3 regions of the Streptosporangium sp. 'caverna' genome follow, and region 2 is predicted to be linked to each of the others. Evidence: riboswitches for the same ligand, from Rfam matches in the RefSeq annotation. Region 2 holds a riboswitch; each other region holds the start of a gene.
The links. A riboswitch is a leader RNA that binds a small molecule or an ion and turns the genes downstream of it on or off. The one in region 2 is predicted to bind cobalamin.
Positions count from the first base shown of each region.

Region 1: another riboswitch for cobalamin. It lies ahead of metE (5-methyltetrahydropteroyltriglutamate--homocysteine S-methyltransferase); the one in region 2 lies ahead of DKM19_RS30700 (ribonucleoside-diphosphate reductase subunit alpha).
Region 3: another riboswitch for cobalamin. It lies ahead of DKM19_RS17260 ((2Fe-2S)-binding protein); the one in region 2 lies ahead of DKM19_RS30700 (ribonucleoside-diphosphate reductase subunit alpha).

Region 1 covers NZ_CP029711.1:5,288,926-5,291,117, forward strand. The annotation lists gene DKM19_RS23425 (ABC transporter substrate-binding protein) at 1-344, opposite strand, end outside; cobalamin riboswitch at 512-702, opposite strand; cobalamin riboswitch at 797-1,008, shown strand; gene metE (5-methyltetrahydropteroyltriglutamate--homocysteine S-methyltransferase) at 1,115-2,192, shown strand, end outside.
Region 2 covers NZ_CP029711.1:7,023,455-7,025,646, reverse strand. The annotation lists gene DKM19_RS30705 (tripartite tricarboxylate transporter substrate binding protein) at 1-372, shown strand, start outside; cobalamin riboswitch at 378-580, shown strand; gene DKM19_RS30700 (ribonucleoside-diphosphate reductase subunit alpha) at 947-2,192, shown strand, end outside.
Region 3 covers NZ_CP029711.1:3,912,698-3,914,889, reverse strand. The annotation lists gene DKM19_RS17265 ((2Fe-2S) ferredoxin domain-containing protein) at 143-511, opposite strand; gene DKM19_RS17260 ((2Fe-2S)-binding protein) at 599-1,405, opposite strand; cobalamin riboswitch at 1,444-1,634, opposite strand; gene DKM19_RS17255 (hypothetical protein) at 1,775-2,050, opposite strand.

The sequences.
Region 1 (2,192 bases), 1.7 Mb from region 2:
ACCGTCACCGCGCCGGCCAGTTCACCGGTCAGCGGTGGGGCGGGCGTGCCGCAGCGCACCAGCACGTAGGTCTCCGGCTTCGCCCCGGGCGCGGGCTGCTTGACGGTGGCGACCTGGTAGTTCTTGGCGTAGGTCAGCGTGAGGTTGGTGGCGTACTCGAGCGTCTGCTTGACCGGGAAGTAGTCCTTGGCGGCGTCGAAGCCCGTGACGCAACGACCCTCGGCCCCGGCTGGGGACGGTGACGCCGAAGCACTCGGTGAGCCCTGCGACGCGGGAGCGCCACAGGCGGTGGCGGCGAGCAGGACGGCGAGTAACACGCCGGCGATCGGGCGGGGGATGCCCATGGATGGTCTCCTGGAAACTGGCCGCGGCCACCGTTCCTCGACGGCCGCCGCGACGGGCGAGAGGCCGGATCACCAGGAGAGTCCTGCACGCTGGGCAGGCTGAAGGGCGCCATGGCAGGAGAACCGCATGACGGTCACCGTTCCTCTCTTGGGGAGATCCGCCCCATTTCGTGAGGAGGCGACAGCGTGAGTCTCCTGGCTCTCGGGTCGATGCTCCTCCCGGCCTTCCCACCCGCGTGCGGGCAGTGGCCTGTTCGGGATTCGCTCGCCGATCACAGTGGCGGGACCGCACCGGATTCACACCGGTTTCCTCGTTCCGCCGTCGCCTTCACCGGCCATGGTCGCACAACCACCATCAAGGACAAAGCGGCCCCTGCCCTGACCGGACGCATCTGACGAACAGAGGAACTCTGGGCGATGGCGCCGTCGTGGGTGGGAGCGGGGCTGAGGATATGCTTCCGAGCGCGGTTGGTTCTTCCGGCGTCCTGTGGACACCGGAAGTCGTAAGAGGGAACCCGGTGTGAATCCGGGACTGCCCCGCAGCGGTGAGTGGGAACGAACGCCGTCATCGGCACTGGATGCGCGTCATCTGGGAAGCGACGGCCGGTAGGAGCGAGCACGACGCCCACGAGTCCGAAGACCTGCCAATCGCCCACGCGCCGTCCGGCGCGTGGTGGTCCATGGTCTCGTGGGAGGACCGGGGATGCGTCTTTTCGCATGCCTTCCGCGCGAGCGTGGACCGACATGGCATGAGCCGAGGGAAAGACGCCATGAATCAGGTCACCACGACCATCCTGGGTTATCCGCGCATCGGGGCCCACCGCGAACTGAAGCGGGCGACCGAGCAGTACTGGGCGGGACGGATCGACGCAGGCAGCCTGCGGCAGACAGCCGCCGAACTACGGCGGCAAACGTGGCGGGAACTGTCGTCCGCCGGGCTGGACGCCGTCCCGTCCAACACCTTCTCCCTGTATGACCACGTGCTGGACACCATCGCACTGGTCGGCGCGACCCCCGAGCGATTCGCCGGCGCCGCGGATCCGTACTTCGCGATGGCCCGCGGCGCCGAGGGCGTGGCGCCGCTGGAAATGACCAAGTGGTTCGACACCAACTACCACTACCTGGTCCCCGAGCTGGGGCCGGAGACCCGGTTCCAGCTGGACTGGAGCAAACCGCTGGCCGAGTACGGCGAGGCGCTCCAGATGGGCATCGAGACCCGGCCCGTACTGCTGGGACCGCTGTCGTTCGTGCTGCTGGCCAAGGCCACCACACCGGATTTCGCACCGCTGCAGTTGCTGGACGGTCTGGTCGAGCTCTACGCCGAACTGCTGGAGCGCCTGGCCGCGGCCGGGGTGGCGCAGGTGCAGTTGGATGAGCCGGTGCTGGCCGCCGACCGCACGCAGGAGGAGTTGGCCGCACTGCGCCGCGCCTATGCCCGGCTGGGCTCGCTCAGCAGCCGCCCGCGATTGCTGGTGGCCACCTACTTCGGGCAGATCGGACCCGCGCTGGAGATCCTGGCCCACTGCCCGGTCGAGGCGATCGGCTTGGACTTCGTCTCATCTCCCGCGAACCTGGAGGCGCTGGCCGCCATCGGCGGGCTGCCCGGCAAGACTCTCGTCGCCGGCGTCGTCGACGGCCGAAACGTCTGGCGGACCGACCCCGCGCGAGCGCTGGCGACCTGCGCGGCGTTGCTCGGCCTGTGTGATCGGCTGGTGGTGAGCACCTCCTGCTCGCTGCTGCACGTCCCGCTCGACCTGCGGGCCGAGACCTCACTGGAGCCCCGGCTGCGCCCGCGGCTGGCCTTCGCCCGCCAGAAGGTCGACGAGGTCGTACGGCTCGGCCGCGCCC
Region 2 (2,192 bases):
GAGATCGCCGCGCGCCGCATGAGGCCCCTGGTGGTCTCCTCGGGCCAGCGGATCGACGGGATCGACGCGCCGACGCTCATGGAGCTGGAGGTCCGGCTCGAGTACAGCGACTGGTGCGGCCTGCTCGGCCCCCGCGACATGCGCCCCGAGGACCGGGACGCGGCGGTCGCCCTGTGCGACCGGCTGGACGCCACGCCGCGCTGGCAGGAGATGTGCGCGGCCAACGGCTGGAACCGGGTGTACCTGAGCGGCGAGGACTTCCGCCAGTGGCTCGTCACCGAGACCGGACGCACCCGCGGGGTGCTCTACGATCTAGGACTTCTAAAGTCTTCGAGCACAAGGTGTAGGGGTGGTTGCGTCAAGCGCCCCTAGATGTAGGATCCTTCCTCGTTGCTGGTTCGCTCCGAGAGGGGCGAGGTAAGAGGGAACCCGGTGAGAGTCCGGGGCTGCCCCGCAGCGGTGAACGGGAACGAAAGCCGTCATGAGAGCACTGGGCGCACCTTGCCTGGGAAGCGACGGCCGGTAGGCATCAGCACGGCGCCCGTGAGTCCGAAGACCTGCCGGTGATGCATGGAGAGGGAGCCGAACCGGGCACTGAGGGACGTGTGATGCGGCCTGGAGTGTGCAAGGTGAGGCGGGACTCGACCATGTCGTGAGCGAGGGAGCCGAGCCGGGCATTGAGGGACGTGTGATGCGGCCTGGAGTGTGCGCGGTGAGGCGCGACTCGACCATGTCATGAGCGAGGGAGCCGAACCGGGCACCGAGGGACGTGTGAAGCGGCCTGGAGTGTGCAAGGTGAGGCGCGACTCGACCATGAAAACTGTCCAGGGCCTCGAGGGAGGGCTCGCGGAATGAGGCGGTCCGGCATGCCCGGAACCGTTTCAGACGCGTGCGCCCTTCCGGCGAGAGCCAACAGGGGGAATTACGAGCACGCGAGGGGTAACACGTGACACAGACCTTGGTCGACGTCGCCAAGGAGATCGGGAACGACCCGGTCGACCGCCGGCTGGCGATCGATGAGGCCGCCGCCCGGGTGATCACTGATCCGGCGAACTCCAGGATCGCCGCCGGGATGCTGGCCGAGCTGATCGCCGACGAGGCCGCCGGGCACGGAGTCCGGACCTTCTCCGAGTCCATCGCCGCGACCCACGCGGCCGGGCTCATCCAGGACGGGCTGGCCCGTTTTGTGGCCGCCCACGCCGTCGCGCTGGACGCGCTGATCGCGCCGGACGCCGACGAGCGGTTCGAGTACTTCGGACTGCGCACGGTCTACGACCGCTACCTGCTGCGCCACCCGGAGACCCGCAAGGTCCTGGAGCGCCCCCAGCACTTCTTCCTCCGGGTCGCCTGCGGCCTGTCGGAGACCGTCGAGGAGGCCGCCGAGCTGTACGCGCTCATGGCGACCCTGTCCTACCTGCCGAGCTCGCCCACGCTGTTCAACTCCGGCTCGCGCAGGCCCCAGCTCTCCTCCTGCTTCCTGCTCGACTCTCCCCGAGACGACCTGGAGGCCATCTACGAGCGCTACGGGCAGGTCGCGCGTCTGTCCAAGTACGCCGGGGGGATCGGGATCGCCTGGACCCGGGTCCGCTCGCGCGGCTCGCTGATCCGGGGCACCAACGGCCACTCCAACGGCATCGTGCCGTGGCTGCGCACGCTGGACTCCAGCGTCGCCGCGGTCAACCAGGGCGGTCGCCGCAAGGGCGCGGCCTGCGTCTACCTGGAGTCCTGGCACGCCGACGTCGAGGAGTTCCTCGAACTGCGGGACAGCACCGGCGAGGAGTCCCGCCGTACGCACAACCTGAACCTGGCGAACTGGATCCCCGACGAGTTCATGCGCCGGGTCGAGGCCGACGGCGTCTGGTCGCTGTTCGACCCCAAGGAGGTCCCGCACCTCACCGACCTGTACGGCGCCGCGTTCGAGGAGGCCTACCGGGCCGCCGAGGCCGAGGGCCGGTTCGTCAAGCAGATCCCGGCCCGCTCCCTGTACGGCCGGATGATGCGCACCCTGGCCCAGACGGGCAACGGCTGGATGACCTTCAAGGACGCGGCCAACCGGACCTCCAACCAGACGGCCCGACCCGAGAACGTCATCCACCTCTCCAATCTCTGCACCGAGATCCTCGAGGTCACCAACGACGCCGAGACCGCCGTCTGCAACCTCGGCTCGATCAACCTCGCCGCCCATCTCCTCG
Region 3 (2,192 bases), 3.1 Mb from region 2:
CCGATCTCAGCGGCACCATTCCGGCCCGGCGCTTCCGGAAACTGCGCGGAACAGCGGTTCGCGAGGCGGCGAACCCGCCGGATCCACGCGGCTCGCCGGGACGACGGCGAAACCCCGAGATCCTCGGTTCGGCGCGCCACCGTCAGGAAAGTGCCGGCGCGGTGCGGATACGACGTGGCGGGGTGAAGACGTACAGGCTGACGATGTCGGGCGGCTCGGCCACCCCCGGGCCGCCGGCGCGGACCCAGGCCGCGATGTCCTCGGCCGCGTCCGGATCGTTGACCAGGCCGAGCCATACGGGACGGCCTCCCGCGGCGCGTCCGGCGGCCGACGGCTGGACGACGATCACGTTCGCCTGCTCACACACGTCCAGGCAGTCGGTGACGCGGACCACGGTGACCTCGGCCAGGCGGGTGACCTGTTCCGCGTGGTCGAGACCGGCCACCTTGTCCGCGCTGCCGCAGCAGCAGCCGCGGCAGATGACGATCCTGCATGGTGCCTGTTTCCTCATGCGTGCGTGAATCCTTTGCCGGTGCGGTCGAGCGGGTCGGATGGAGGCTTGAGAGGGGGTTTCGGCCCGGCTTCCACAACGGTGGGTTCATGGGCCTCCTCGGGTGTCTCGTAAGGCTCGCGTCCACTGCTCCCGGCGGGTCTCGGAGTCGATCAGGGCGCAGTCGCCGCACTTGCCACCGGCGGGCAGGCGGTAGTACAGGCAGCAGCTGCGCCGGACGAAAAAGAGGCGTCCGGGTGCGGGTTCGACCAGCTCACCACTGCTCTCCAGGACTCCCATGGAGAGCAGTTCGCGCTCGAGCGCGACCGCGCGGGCGGCGAGCTCGGGGTGTCTTCGGGCGATCGCCTGTACGGTCCCGGCCAGCGCGGAGGCGGCGTTGCCCCACAGCAGACCGGGGGCGATCTTGATGATCGCCTGCACGGTGTGTGCCAGCGGCTCCAGCAGTCCGGTGACCACGGCGCGATACAGCGGCTCGGCGGCCCGGTCCGGGTCGGTGATCTCCCAGCCCGCCGGGTGAGTGACCCGCAGCGGGATCGGGCCGCTCGGCGTGGGTCGCCAGAACGAGCGGGCCGGTGCCAGGTCGACGAGCAACTCGCGGGTGACGGCCGCACCGATGACCGGCGACCACAGGCGAGCGGCCAGGCCCTGGAAAAAGATGGAGGCGGCGATCTGGGTCTCGGTGGTGCTCAGACGTTTCGCCACCTCGGCGATCCTGTCCGACAGCGGGTCCGGGTCGGTGAGCAGCTCGGTGAGCGGGCGCCACCCGGATTCGAGCGGTTCCGTCTCGACCTCGAAGTAGGCACTGATCGTCGCCACCTCGGCCAGAACCTCGGCGACATGGCGGGAGGTCGCGGGCCGCGGTCCCGGTTCCGGGTCGCGGGCAATGCCCTCCATGCCGTGCACCGTTCCTCTCCTGGGGAGATCCGCCCCATTTCGTGAGGAGGCGACAGCGTGAGTCTCCTGGCTCTCGGGTCGATGCTCCTCCCGGCCTTCCCACCCGCACGCGGGCAGTGGCCTGTTCGGGATTCGCTCGCCGATCACAGTGGCGGGACCGCACCGGATTCACACCGGATTCCTCGTTCCGCCGTCGCCTTCACCAGCCATGGTCGCACAAACGGTCACTCAGGACATAGCGGGCCCGACTCCGTCGCAGGCGCCTTGCGCCCCGGGCCCGGCCCGGCGACGAGCGGCGCCGAGCGTGGCCGGCCACGCTCGGCGCCGCTCGCGCCTCAACTCACCAGCCGGCTGCTATCGCTGCCGAAATCACCAGCGGTAGAAGGTGTTGGGGTAGTAGACCTGGCCGTAACCGAAGGGAGCGTACTGGAACTGGTTGAAGCCGAAGGGACGGTAGTAGACCTGGCCGAAGCCGTATGGGTTGAAGGGATCGATGAAGTTGTCGCCGCTGGCGGTGGAGAGTCCGGATACGACAGCGGTTTCCTGGGTTATCGCGCTTGCGCCGGCGGGCTGGGCTGACACCGCCATCGTGACGATGAGGCTGGAAGCCACCAATGTGCCAACGGCGAGAGCGTGCTTCAACATGAAATCACTCCGTGTCTGATGTTTGAGCCCGGCGTGCTGCCGGGGCTTACAGGGCGCCGAACCGGTTTCCCGGAAATATGGCGAATCGGCGTCATGTAAGACGCTAGTTGAGGGCTATACGGACGTTCACCCCAGAGAGAAC